DNA from 2 places in the Phyllobacterium sp. CL33Tsu genome. Region 2 is predicted to be linked to the other one. Evidence: predicted binding sites of a transcription regulator. Region 2 holds the regulator's gene; the other holds the start of a gene.
What was found. Region 2 encodes LexA, which represses DNA repair genes until DNA is damaged. Its sites were predicted from a motif close to TGTTCNNNNTGTGTTCNG; they were not measured.
Positions count from the first base shown of each region.

Region 1: the regulator LexA is predicted to act here: its motif matches at 1,806-1,823, upstream of uvrA (excinuclease ABC subunit UvrA).

Region 1 covers NZ_FORJ01000003.1:448,085-455,433, reverse strand. The annotation lists gene uvrA (excinuclease ABC subunit UvrA) at 1-1,659, opposite strand, end outside; gene BM074_RS14785 (single-stranded DNA-binding protein) at 2,077-2,592, shown strand; gene hisD (histidinol dehydrogenase) at 2,727-4,001, opposite strand; gene BM074_RS14775 (cupin domain-containing protein) at 4,163-4,711, shown strand; gene BM074_RS14770 (ABC transporter substrate-binding protein) at 4,823-5,863, shown strand; gene BM074_RS14765 (ABC transporter ATP-binding protein) at 5,984-7,051, shown strand; gene BM074_RS14760 (ABC transporter permease) at 7,087-7,349, shown strand, end outside.
Region 2 covers NZ_FORJ01000003.1:238,404-245,752, reverse strand. The annotation lists gene BM074_RS13860 (DUF7507 domain-containing protein) at 1-1,276, shown strand, start outside; gene BM074_RS13855 (hypothetical protein) at 1,344-1,766, shown strand; gene lexA (transcriptional repressor LexA) at 1,932-2,651, shown strand; gene BM074_RS13845 (ComEC/Rec2 family competence protein) at 2,645-4,948, opposite strand; gene gltX (glutamate--tRNA ligase) at 5,206-6,630, shown strand; gene gltA (citrate synthase) at 6,780-7,349, shown strand, end outside.

The sequences.
Region 1 (7,349 bases), 210 kb from region 2:
CAGCGTCTTCAACAATTGCTCGTTGTCGCGCTGGTGCAGGCCAATGGACGGCTCATCGAGGACGTAAAGAACGCCCGTCAGGCCGGAGCCGATTTGCGAGGCGAGCCGGATACGCTGGCTCTCGCCGCCCGACAAGGTGCCGGAATTGCGTGACAGCGCGAGATAATCGAGGCCGACATCGTTCAGAAAGCGCAGGCGTTCGCGGATCTCCTTGAGAATGCGCGCGGCAATCTCAGTCTGCTTGTCATTGAACGTCTTGTCGATGTCGCGGAACCAGGCGTCGGCATGGCGGATGGACTTCTCAGTGACCTCGCCGATGTGCAATCCGCCGATCTTGACGGCCAGCGCCTCGGGCTTCAGCCGGTAGCCGTTGCAGGCCGGGCAGGGGGTGCCGGACATGAAGCGTTCGATTTCCTCACGCGACCAGGCGGAATCCGTTTCCTTCCAGCGACGCTCGAGGTTCGGAATGACACCCTCGAAAGGCTTGGTCGTGCGGTACGACCGCAGACCGTCATCATAGGCGAACTGGACTTCGCGGTTCCCGGTGCCATAGAGGATGGCTTTTTGGGCCTCTTCGCTCAAATCGCTCCAACGGTCGCCAAGCTTGAAGCCATAGGCTGCGCCGAGCGCGTCCAGCGTCTGGTTGTAGTAGGGCGAACTCGACTTCGACCACGGTGCGATGGCTCCGTTCTTGAGGGTCACATTCTCATCAGGCACGATCATGGTCGGATCGATGGCCTTTTGCGTGCCAAGTCCATCGCAGGTCGGGCAGGCGCCGAATGGATTGTTGAACGAGAACAGCCGCGGCTCAATCTCGGGAATGGTAAATCCCGAAACCGGGCAGGCAAATTTTTCCGAGAACATGAGCCGTTCATGGGTCTCGTTCTTCGACTTGTTGGCGGATTCACTCGCCGTCTCGTCAGCCGGCAACGGCTTGTCGGCAAATTCCGCAATCGCGATACCGTCGGCGAGTTTCAGGCAGGTCTCGAGACTGTCGGCAAGGCGCGCCGACATGTCCGGGCGCACGACGATACGATCGACCACAACGTCGATATCGTGCTTGTACTTCTTGTCGAGGGCGGGGACATCGGCGATTTCATAAAAGATGCCGTCCACCTTGACGCGCTGGAAGCCGCGTTTCTGCAGATCCGCCAGTTCCTTGCGGTACTCACCCTTACGGCCGCGGACAATCGGCGCGAGAATGAAAAGGCGCGCGCCTTCCTCAAGCTCCAGGACGCGATCGACCATCTGGCTGACCGTCTGGCTTTCAATCGGCAGCCCCGTTGCCGGCGAATAGGGAATACCGACGCGCGCAAACAGCAGGCGCAGATAATCATAGATTTCCGTAACCGTGCCGACCGTGGAACGCGGATTGCGACTGGTTGTCTTCTGCTCGATCGAGATTGCCGGCGATAGGCCATCGATCTGGTCGACGTCCGGCTTCTGCATCATTTCAAGGAATTGCCGCGCATAGGCCGAAAGGCTCTCGACATAGCGACGCTGTCCCTCAGCATAGATCGTGTCGAAGGCCAGCGACGACTTCCCCGATCCGGACAGCCCCGTCATGACAATCAGCTTGTCGCGCGGCAGATCGAGGTCAATATTCTTCAAGTTGTGTTCGCGAGCACCGCGAATGGAAATATACTTCTGATCGCTCATGAGTCTTGCCTTTGAGGCACGCCGTTTGGAAGGAGGGATTGCTCTCAGGCGAGAGACTTTCCCTTATTTAGAAAGTCTTTGGCGATTTACGAGATCAAACCCGGTCGGAATCACCATAGCCATGTTGACATTGCTTGGGCAAGTGATAGAACAAAAATAGAACAAAGGGCAAGGGACTTGCCGATCGGCGCAAAGCGCTTCGCGATGAAAGTGCATTGTGCGGCATCCTGGCGACAGGTTGCACAACAATCATATGCCAAACCTCCTGACAGATTTGGCAGGAGCCTGTCAGCTGGACGGCGAAGCGGGAAATGCGCGGGCTGTATATTGTGGATAGCGGTAATGAATTGCCCGCCGTCCATGCGCGTTCTGTATGATGGCCGAAATTTTTAGAACAGGGTTGATGGAGTTCATATCATGGCAGGCAGTGTCAACAAGGTCATTCTGGTAGGCAATCTTGGCGCTGACCCGGAAGTGCGGCGGCTCGGTTCTGGCGATCCTGTCGTCAATCTGCGCATCGCCACCTCGGAAAGCTGGCGCGACAAGAACAGCGGCGAGCGCAAGGAGAAGACCGAATGGCACAGCGTCGTCATCTTCAACGACAATCTCGCCAAGGTCGCCGAGCAATATTTGAAGAAGGGCATGAAGGTCTATCTCGAAGGCGCCCTGCAGACACGCAAATGGCAGGACCAGACCGGTAATGACCGCTACTCGACCGAGGTCGTGCTACAGAAGTTCCGCGGCGAACTCCAGATGCTGGATTCGCGCGGCGAGGGCGGTGGCCGGTCCTTCGACAACAATTCGGCGCGCGGGCAGGTTTCCGATAATGACTATGGCTCCGACTTCGGCCGTTCCAACGCATCGTCTTCGAGCAGTTCCTCCAGTTCTGGCGGGAATTTCTCCCGCGATCTCGACGACGAAATCCCGTTCTAGGCCGGAATAGTCGAGTATTTGTAAAGCAATCGCACCTACGAGCGGAAGGTACTCCTAATGCCGACGGCTATCGGCTGCGTAGCAGTTTCGGTTGCCAGATGCTCAGCGACGGGCAATCTTCGAACGCAGAGGGCTCAGATTGCCGACTCGCCTTGGCGAATTCTGAGTGCGGCCGCACGCCGATGGCCCTCCATGCCCTCCGTCCGGCTTTGCCGTACTGCCGGCGGGGCCACCGCAGCGACACCTCGCTTGTCGAGCCACTGGTGCGTGCAAACCTTGACATAGGATCCCACCCAAAGGCCGCCAGTGTAGCGTCCTGCGGCCATTGTTGGGAGGGTATGGTTTGTACCGCAGCACTTGTCGGAATACACTACACTTGCAAGCTTCCCGATGAAGAGAGAGCCGTAATTTCGTAGCTTTGCCGCAGTCGAATGGGGATCGCGGGTGTGAACCTCGAGATGCTCAGCCGCGATATGGTCGGAATATGCTATCATCGTGTCTTCATCGGCACAGACCGCGATCTGGCCGTAATCGCGCCAGGCGACGCCCGCAACGTCGGCCGTGGGCAGCGTTTCAAGCTGACGCTCGACCTCCTTCAAGGTTGCCTCGGCCAGCCCTCGATCAGTCGTGATCAGTCCCACACGGGTCCTGACATCATGTTCCGCCTGCGCCAGAAGATCGGTGGCTATCATCTCAGCGTCCCCGGTTTCGTCAGCAACCACGAATATTTCGCTCGGTCCGGCCAATTGATCGATTCCCACTTGCCCGAACACCTGCCGCTTGGCCTCATTGACATAGGCGTTGCCTGGTCCGACGATCTTGTCCACCGCGGGGATGGTTTCGGTGCCGAACGCCATGGCAGCAACAGCTTGCGCGCCGCCCACCTTGAAAATCCTGTCGACACCAGACAGGTGGCAGCCGGCAATCATGGCCGGATGGGCATTGGGCGGTAGGCAAGCGATGATTTGGTCGCAGCCCGCGACCTTTGCTGGGACGATTGTCATGACTGGCGCAGAGAGGATCGGATACCGTCCGCCAGGCACATAGGCGCCCACAACCTGCACCGGAATGATCCGATGTCCGAGATGCAGTCCCGGAAGCGCGTCGAATTCCAGGGGGAGGATGGTGCGCAATTGCGCCTCGGCAAACGCCTTCACCCGTTCGATGGCAAAGTCTGTGTCTTTTCTGGTCTGAGGGTCGAGGTTGGCAATGGCTTCCAGCCGCTCCTCCATGCTCACTTCGAACGTGGCAAGATCTGACCCGTCAAATGTCCGTGCATACTGTCTTACGGCCTCATCTCCCCGCGCCCTCACGTTCGAAATGATATCCTTCACCGTCGTCTCGATTAGGTCGGTGTCCGATGCCAAGGGCGGCTTGGGTGACTTGAGATGTATGATATTTTCGTCCATTTTTAATCTCTTGTTGGTTTGCGCCGTAGGATATTGTCACAATCCTGCACCCGCCGGTCGACTGCAATTGCCCCCAGAGTATTGTTCAGTATACTCACCAGAAGATGGAGGCGTCAGGTAGTCCCCCAAAAGTCCCTAGGCCTTTGCGTAAGGAGGATGTCATGCCAAAGATTGGCATTAAGCTGAGGGAAATGCGGCGCAGGCGCGATTTGGGCGTGCGTGAACTCGCCGCAAGATCCGGCATATCACACTCCACTATTTCCTTGATCGAAAGGGACAAGATGAGCCCGTCGGTCGACACCCTGAGTGCCGTCCTGGACGCGCTTGGAACAACTTTGCCCGGGTTTTTCAGCGATCTCCAATCGAGCCTTCCCTATACCCCCTTTTATAGAGCCGAGGAATTGGTGGAGATAGGCAAAGTCGAGACAATTTCGTACCGGGTCATCGGCCTCAATCATCCCAACAGGCAACTCTTGATGCTGCATGAGACCTACGCGATAGGAGCTGATACCGGGGAGGCTTTTGCGCATGCGGCGCAGGAGTCAGGTATGGTGATCAGCGGATCGGTCGAAGTGACTGTCGGCAGCCAGAAAAAGGTTCTGAATAAGGGTGATGGCTACTATTTCGATAGCCGACTTTTGCATCGGTTCCGCAATGTCAGTGAGGAGAAAAGCGAGATCTTGAGCGCAATAACGCCGCCGACATATTGATGGCATGACAGCTCAATTCGGTGAATTTAATCACCAACAAATTTAATCGGGCTTTCAATCAAATCAAACTGTGATTTGTTAGCTTGTCATACAAAAACAAGGGGAATGACAATGAAAATCCTGAACGCAGCATTGATTGCATGCGCGCTGACTTCAGTTGGAATTGCAGCAGCGGAAGCGCGTGACCTGACGGTGGTGTCCTGGGGCGGCAACTATCAGGACGCTCAGCGCAAGATCTACTTCGAACCCTTCGCGAAGCAGCTAGGCAAGCCGGTGCTGGATGAAAGTTGGGACGGTGGATACGGCGTGCTCCAGGCCAAGGTGAAAGCGGGTGTTCCGAACTGGGATGCGGTACAGGTAGAGGCTGAGGAATTGGCGCTCGGCTGCGCGGATGGCATTTACGAAAAGATCGATTGGGAAAAGCTCGGCGGCAAATCCAAGTTTTTGCCCGCTGCTGTCAGCGACTGCGGAGTTGGTGCGATCGTCTGGTCTACGGGTATCTCCTATGATGGTGACAAGCTGAAAGAGGCTCCCACTTCATGGGCAGATTTCTGGGATACGAAGAAATTTCCGGGTAAACGTGGCCTGCGCAAGGGCGCCAAATATGCGCTCGAATTCGCCTTGATGGCGGATGGGGTCGCTGCCGATCAAGTCTACACCGTTCTCGCTACCCCGGAAGGTGTCGACAGGGCTTTCAAGAAACTCGATGAACTCAAGCCGAATATCGTCTGGTGGGAAGCCGGAGCACAGCCGCTTCAACTCCTTTCTTCCGGCGAGGTGGTAATGACGAGCGCCTATAACGGGCGCATAACTGGACTGAATAGGACCGAGGGCAAGCATTTCGGTTTCGTGTTTCCCGGCAGCATATATGCAATCGATAGTTGGGTGGTCCTGAAGGATAGTCCCAACAAGGATGCGGCTTTGGACTTCATAGCTTATGCAAGCAAGCCGGATAACCAATCCCAGTTGCCCCAGTATATTGCCTATGGACTGCCTAACATCGAGGCCGGCAAGCTCGTGCCGGAAAAATATCAAGCTGAGCTTCCTACTTCGCCGGATAATCTGAAAGGCGCGATTACGCTGGATGTCGACTTCTGGACAGACAATTCCGAAGCCCTGACGCAACGTTTCAATGCCTGGCTAGCACAGTAATGTGGACTACAAAGGCGCAGGTTCGTCAGCGCCTTTGTATACACCGTCGTGACGGACAGGTGGGTCGTTTACAACGCCGTACCCGTCGCGCACTGTTTCGCGAGAGCCGAGGTGACCACGATGAGCAATCCTTTCATCCGGTTGGAGGAAGTCAGCAAATCCTTCGGCGCTTTGACCGTTGTCGAGGGCCTGAATCTGGAGATCGGCAAGGGGGAGTTCATCAGCCTGCTTGGACCGTCCGGTTCTGGAAAAACGACCATACTCATGATGCTCGCGGGTTTCGAGAATCCCTCACACGGTACGATCTGGGCTGGCGGTCGGCGGATCGATTGTTTGCCACCACACAAGCGGAACATGGGCGTCGTCTTTCAGAATTATGCGCTTTTTCCGCATATGTCCGTCTCTGAGAATGTGGCTTTTCCGCTAAAAATGCGCGGCTTCTCCCGCACAGAAATGAATGGGCGCGTCGGAAAAGCGCTTGATATGGTGCAATTGGGCGCGCTCGCAGACCGGCGTCCCTCCCAGCTCTCCGGCGGCCAGCAGCAGCGTGTCGCCTTGGCGCGGGCCCTCATCTTCGAGCCAGAGGTGGTTCTGATGGATGAGCCCCTTGGCGCATTGGACAAGCAATTGCGAGAGCAAATGCAACTGGACATTCGGGAACTGCACAGGCGACTCGAACTGACGATCGTGTTTGTCACCCATGATCAGTCCGAGGCACTGACGATGTCGGACCGAATAGCAATCTTCAATGGTGGGAAGATCGAACAAATTGGCACTCCTACGAACATCTACGACCATCCGAATACGCAATTCGTAGCCGAGTTCATCGGCGAGACGAATCTCGTCCGCGGGTCAGTTCAAGGCACCGAGGGTCTCACCACCCGCGTCCGATTGCAAAGCGGACGGGAGGTTGTCGTGGAGCTTGGTTCGAACCGTCTTCTGAAGGGTAACGTGTGCCTATCAATAAGGCCGGAACGGATAAAGGTGGGACGGGAGAAGATTTCCGGGAACATCATCACCGCGGTAATCTCGGATGTGGTCTATCACGGGGACCACCTACGGTTGATTGCGAAAACCGACGGTCAGTCGATTGTCGTCAAGACGGATCGCAGCCAGCCGGCACTCTCGATTGGCGAAGAAGTGCAACTCTTCTTTCTGCCTACCGATTGCTGGGTGGTCGGGCCATGAATCGATCAGGGCTTAACAAGCGACTTGTTTCGCTAATGCTTGTCGGGCCCCTCTTCCTCTTTCTTGTTTTGTTCTTCGCGGTTCCGCTCGTCTCGATGATGAAATCTGCAGTGTCAGACCCCGTGGCGGCGGAGGTGCTGCCCGCCACCGCCCGTGCGGTTTCGGGCTGGGACCGCACAAGTCCTCCATCTGATGAAATGAAGGCTGCTTTGGTTGCAGACCTACGCCAGATCGGGGAGGACCAGTTGTTCGGAGATCTCGTCCGACGCCTCAACAGCGCGAAATCCGGGTTCAGAAC
Region 2 (7,349 bases):
GGCCGTGACGGTCATCGTCAGCGGTACGGCGACGCTCGGAAAAGACTTTACGACGCCCAACGGGACAAACACATTCACCATCAATATCCCAGCCGGGGACTATGACGGCACCAACGGCGTCCCAACCGGCATCAAGGTCGCGAACGACAAGGATCTTGAGCCCAACGAAACGATTCTCCTCACCATCAAGCCGAATAGCGCCGCGTACACGCTCGCAAGTACGACGTCGTGCGGTGGCAAATCGACGACCACCACGACGTACACAATACTGGATGACGACGCACGGCTAACCCTCAAGAAGGAACTGACCGCGAATCGTGGCAATCCAGCCGATCAGTTTGTTTTAATGATCGCAGACGCCAGCAAAGTCGTGCAAGTGACCACCACTACGACGGGCGCGGGTTCTGCCGCTGAGGGTATCGCACAACTAACCAACGTTGCAGTGGGTTCGAAGTATACCTTTTCTGAATCCGCGCCAAACAAATCGTCTGCGGAGTATCTTCCAGAATACTCTTGCACAAACGCAACTGGCGGCTCCACCGAAGGTCTTCCTTCTGGGAAAAGAACTAGTTTCGATCTCACTCCTGTAGCGGGCGACGACATTACCTGCATCTTCAAGAATACGCCGTATCGTTACGCCATGACGGTGGCGAAGACCATCACAAGTGGCGATCTCTACTCGAATGTTGGAGATAAGATTAACTACAGTTACACGATTACCAATTCCGGCAACGTTGCGATTACAGATACGATAAATATTAATGACGACAAAATCAGTAGCGTCACCTGTCCTTCCCTTCCGGTCGGCGGACTTTTACCAAACGCGTCGATCGCATGCTCGGCGTCCTACACGGTCGTTCAGGCCGATCTCGACGCCAACAAGGTAACCAATACCGCAGCCGCCGCTACCAGCAAGTTCTCATCTCCAAAAGTGTCGGCCACGGCTTATCGTCTTCCTGTCATGGGCTTGGACATAAAGATCACACCCAATCCCTATTCGGCCGTCGGCGAGAAGATCGTCTATAAATACACCGTCACCAATACCGGCAATGGGACGATCACCAAACCCATTGTGGTCACGGACGACAGATATACGGTAAAATGCGATCCGCTGCCGCCCGGCGGGTTGCCGGCAAAGGCCACGCTGACCTGTACCGCCGAATATACGATCAAACAGGACGACCTCGACACCGGCAAGATCGTCAATACGGCGACGGCCAGCAGCGAAGGCGTTCCTCCCTCTATTCCGGTATGCTTACCGTCCGATCACAAATGACCGGCTGAACGCCCTCTTCAAATATACGTGGCTTTATGATCTTCCGGGCGAGGATCAGGTCAGCGCGGTGACCGGCGACGAATACGGGCCAGCACAGCGCAGCAACATTCTTTCCGCCGATTTCACCTACGATCTCGTTCCCTGGCTGTCCGTCGGCGCGAAATACGGCTTCCGCTACGGTCAAGTGCGCGAGCGGCTTCAGGACGATCTCGACGCATTCTCCGATTGGCAGACTTCCTCAGCGCATCTCGGCATTGTTCGAACCGATTTTCACATCGTCAAGAAATGGGACGCCTTGCTGGAAGGGCGGGTTATGCACATGGCCGAGGCGGATACGACAGATCTTGGCGTGCTCACCGCCGTTTATCGCCACGTCGGTGACAACTTCAAGGTCGGCGTCGGCTATAATTTCGGGAATTTCTCCGACGATCTGCGCGACCTGACGCTCAACGACCGCGGTGTGTTCTTCAACGTCGTCGGCAAGTACTGACGCATCGGCGTTGTTCATCGCGCATGTGCCGGCAACGGGCCAGATGCGCTATTTGGATATCGGCGCACTCCTTCTACACGACATATTAATACTTGTGGAACACAACTGGAACAGATAGTGTTTGTTCTGGTTTTGTTTTTCCGATTCCGTTTCGAAGGATCGCCGATGCTCACGCGTAAACAACACGAACTTCTGCTCTTTATCCATGAGCGTCTTAAGGAAACCGGCATCCCTCCATCCTTCGACGAGATGAAGGATGCATTGGACCTTGCGTCCAAATCAGGGATACATCGGCTGATAACAGCGCTCGAGGAACGAGGTTTCATTCGACGGCTTGCTAACCGTGCGCGGGCGCTGGAAGTCCTGCGCCTGCCGGATTCAATTGCGCCTGGTCTCAATGCGCAAAAGAAATTTTCGCCAAGCGTGATCGAGGGCAGCCTCGGCCGCAATGTCGCCCCCCCCCGCCCGCAGCCACGCGCTTCGGATGACGACGGTGCGCCGACGATCGTCAACATACCCGTCATGGGCCGGATCGCGGCCGGTGTACCAATCTCCGCCATCCAGAATCAGACGCATATGATTGGCCTGCCGCCGGACATGATCGGCAGCGGGGAGCATTATGCGCTGGAGGTCAAGGGCGATTCCATGATCGAGGCGGGCATCTTCGACGGCGACACGGTCGTCATTCGGCGCGGCGACACCGCCAATCCCGGTGAAATCGTGGTTGCGCTTGTCGATGACGAAGAGGCAACCTTGAAGCGCTTTCGGCGCAAAGGGGCATCGATTGCTCTCGAGGCCGCCAATCCGGCCTATGAGACGCGCATATTCGGGCCGGATCGGGTGCGCGTGCAGGGCAAGCTGGTCGGTTTGATCCGCCGTTACTGACGTATCGGGTTTTCCTGATCGTCTGCCGGTGGCTTGGTCTTTGCGGCACGCCGCTGCGGTTTTTGCTCCGCAAGATTACGGGCGGTGCGGGAGAAGACCCGATAGGCGTTCCAGGGGCGCTGCGGGGAGCCTACTGCGTAGATAATGTTTGCAGACTGGAGGCGTGCCTGCAGTTGTTCTACAGCAAATGCAGCCGCATCAAGGCCGGACGGTGGATCGACCTTGTTGTCGCCGAACTTGATTTCTGCGGAACCGCGTAGCGCCAGGTCCTGCGCCGTAATTACAAGAACGTCCCCCGGCTCGCAGGTTGCTGTGGGACCGGTAAAGGCAAGGACGACGATATCGCCCTCGGCACAAGCCGTTGATTTTTTGGTCGGATCGTCCGTATAGGCGACGATCAGGCCGCCGGCTTCCCTCGCCAGGCACACGCCGTCGGCGCACTCAAATTGTCCATCGGCCGGCGATGCGCCATTCTTTGCCGGCGTGAGCACTCGAATTGCGCCGTACCCCTGCTGCCAGTTATCGAGGGTGAACCGGCTTGCCGTGGCACGGTTCACCGTCAGCGTGTCATCGGGGGCGCTCAAGGCGACGAGCCTGCCCTCTTCAGCAATCACTATATCCGGCGGACGTGCAGAGCGGAGCGGCACTATGGCCAATGCCATTACTGCAAATCCAACGAGCCGCAGCCGCGTTGTCAGCAACATGAGCAGGACCAGTCCCGCGGTCATCAAAAGCAGGCTCGTTTGCGGCATTGATCCGAAATTGCCGCTTGGCGAATGCGCGCTGACCATCTTCGCGATCGCAATGACCCATTCGATGCCGCGTTCCATGACAGCAAACGGCAGCCAATCGAGATCAAATGGCATCGCAAGAACAGCAAGCACCGCAAACGGCATCACAAAGATCGAGACAACGGGCAGCGCCAGCGCGTTGCCCACAAGCCCAAGCGGCGCTGTGTTGTTGAAATGGTAGGCGGCGAAGATCGAGCTCGCCGTCCCGGCAACCAACGAAGTCATGGCGATAGCGCCGACATGGCTTGCCGCCATCATCGGCAAACGCAGAAGCAATCCCTCGCCTTTCGTTCGGTTTGACCTGTTCTTTCGGCGCGATCTCCAGCCGTAATATGCAATGAGCGCGCCTGTCGCCGAATATGACATCTGGAAACTCGGTCCGAGAATTTCATGCGGAAGCAGCGCTATCGCGATCAAAGCGCCGATGGCGAGATTGCGCATGGAGATTGCCGCGCGATCGGCCATCATGGCAATGAGCATCACCGCCAGCATCACGAAACTGCGCTGTGCCGCTACGTCGGCGCCGGAGAGCAGGAGATAGAAACCGGAACCGGCAAGGGCGACGAATGCCGCCAGTTTTTTCATTGGATAGCGGGCTGCAAAGCCGGGAAAGAGGGCCATGCTGGCGCGAAGCGAGCCGACGATGATGCCGGCCACCAGCGCCATGTGAAATCCGGAAATCGAAAGAATATGCGAAAGCCCGCTCAGTCGCATTGCGTCATTCGTCGCCTCACTGATGCCGTCGCGCTGGCCGGTAATCAGCGAAGCCGCAATATCGCCGGGTTCCCCCTTGATGCGGGAAAGCACACGCTGCGTAAGTTGCTGGCGGATATTGGCGACCGTCTGCCAGGCTTGAGACGCAATCGCCTCATCGACCGGCGTTGCGGCCAGTTGAGGTTTGCCAAGGAAAAACCCATTTGCGCCTACGCCCTTATAGTAATTATTGAACGCAAAATCGTAATTGCCGGGCCGTACCGGACCTCGCTGCGGACGCAGGTGGACGAGGCCCTGCAGTCCCGCGCCAATTTTCATTCCTGCCGGCACGGATCGCGCCGACACGACAACCCGTTGCGGCGAATAGCGGAGTGTCGGCCGCTCGGTTGCGATAATGTCGAGGGTGACGCGCCAGCCGCCTCTTGCGTCTCTAGCCATGGCCACGACGCGTCCGGTCAAACGGGTGGTAATGTCCGACCCAAGCATTTTCGTATCTGCGCGCATGGTTTCGAGCTTGCCGGCGACCATTCCCGCGACAACGGCAACTGCAAAGTCGAGCGCCAGTCTGGTCCTCGGACGGGAATGGGCGAGCTGCATCAGCCCGACAAGCAGGGTCAGCCCAAACAAAATGGCGCTCAGTCTTGGCTCGGCCGACGCGCTGAAATAGATGATGGCGCCGATGCCGCAACACACCGGGAGAAACAGAAACAGCGTGCCGCGCTCGATCTCCTGGCTAAAAAACGTCGGCGTTGCGACGAAGGCGCGCCTTATCGCCGCCATGGCGATCGCCATGGGTCGCCTACCCGCAGAGAGTTCAGTCCCTCGCGTTAGAACGCCTGTTTCTGTGCCTGGATAGGTCGCAACGGCGTTGCCAGTGTCCTGAACACTGAAAAAGAATAGCCGCTCATCGATTTTTGATCTGGTCTGCGGCTCCTCCATTTGCCCCCAAGCACCAATACCCTTGCACCTCAGCGGTGCTATGCTACATGAACGCCAGATCAATTCGATTGGACGTTCGGCTAATAGCGCGACGCGTCCCTGGAGCTCCCATGTCGTCCCCTGTCGTTACACGTTTTGCCCCATCCCCTACCGGCTACCTCCACATTGGCGGTGCCCGCACGGCACTGTTCAACTGGCTCTATGCAAAGCATACGGGCGGCAAGATGCTGCTGCGGATCGAGGATACGGATCGCGAACGTTCGTCGGCGGCGGCGGTAACCGCCATCCTCGACGGCTTGACCTGGCTCGGCCTCGATTGGGATGGCGAGGCTGTATCCCAATACGCCCGCGCCGGTCGCCACCGCGAGGTCGCCGAGGAACTTGTTGCCAAGGGCAAAGCCTATTATTGCTACGCATCGCCGGCCGAGCTTGAAGAAATGCGCGAGAAAGCCCGCGCCGAAGGCCGGCCGCCGCGTTATGACGGACGCTGGCGCGACCGCGATCCCAAGGAAGCACCTGAGGGCATCAAGCCGGTCATTCGGGTCAAGGCGCCGCAGGAAGGCGAGACTGTCGTGCACGATCAAGTTCAGGGCGACGTGCGTTTTCCCAACAAGGATCTCGACGATTTCATCATCTTGCGCTCCGATGGCACGCCTACCTATATGCATGCTGTGGTCGTTGACGACCACGACATGGGCGTTACGCATATCATTCGCGGTGACGACCACCTGACCAACGCAGCGCGTCAGACCGTTATTTATAATGCCATGGGTTGGGATGTACCGGTTATGGGCCATATTCCACTCATTCACGGCGCGGATGGCGCCAAGCTTTCGAAGCGCCACGGTGCGCTCGGGGTTGAGGCGTATCGCGCAATGGGCTACCTGCCCGCCGCACTGCGCAATTATCTCGTCCGCCTGGGCTGGAGCCACGGCGACGACGAGATCATGTCGGACGCACAGATGATCGAGTGGTTCGAGATATCGGACATTAATCGGGGCGCCTCCCGCTTCGATTTCCAGAAGCTCGAGGCAATTAACGGCCATTATATGCGCATCACGGACGATGCCGCGTTGGTCGAGGCCATGATCGCCATCCTGCCCGAGATGGAGGGCGGCGAAGCAATTCTCGCCCGGCTCAACGATACGACCAGGCAACAGCTCGTGGCGGCCATGCCAGGCCTCAAGGAGCGTGCAAAGACGCTTGTCGAACTCGCTGACAGCGCGAAATACCTTTTCGTTGAACGTCCGCTGACGCTCGACGACAAGGCAGCGGCACTGCTGAATGACGAAGGTTTGGGCGTGCTGGCCGGCGTGTTGCCCGAGCTTGCTGCGGTCGATGACTGGACGGCGCCCGCGCTCGATACCGCAGTGCGGGTCTATGCCGAAAAAACCGGGCTCAAACTCGGCAAAGTGGCACAGCCGCTGCGTGCCGCATTGACAGGAAGAGCAACGTCTCCGGGTGTTTTTGACGTGCTTGAGGTGCTCGGAAGGGACGAATCCCTCGGCCGGATCAAGGACCAGGTAAAAGGATGAGAAGTGCGTCCTTCAGGCGCATTTTTGCATTGCAACATCGCGCCGTTTGAGTACGGTGTCGTGCCTGAGGAATTCACGATCTACGGCCTCGCTTGAGGCAAGTGCTTTTGCGCTGGATCAGCGCAAGCTGAAGCAAGAAAGGAACGGCAATGTCTGAAAACAACGTCAACATCGATCTAAATGGTCACCAGTTCTCAATGCCCGTGCGCAAGGGGACCATTGGACCGGATGTCGTGGACATTGGGACACTCTACAAGAACACGGGCGCCTTTACCTATGATCCCGGTTTCACGTCCACGGCGTCCTGCGAGTCGCAGATAACCTATATCGACGGCGATGAAGGCATCCTGCTGCACCGCGGCTATCCTATCGAGCAACTGGCCGAGCATGGCGATTTTCTAGAAGCCTGCTATCTGCTGCTTTACGGCGAACTGCCGACGAAGAGCCAGAAGGCCGATTTCGACTATCGCGTAACCCATCACACGATGGTGCACGAGCAGATGTCGCGTTTCTTCAGTGGTTTTCGCCGCGACGCGCATCCCATGGCCGTCATGGTCGGCTGCGTCGGCGCGCTGTCCGCGTTCTACCACGACTCGACCGATATTTCTGATCCGCATCAGCGCATGGTCGCCTCGATCCGCATGATCGCCAAGATCCCGACCCTCGCTGCCATGGCCTATAAGTACCACATCGGCCAGCCATTCGTTTATCCGCGCAAC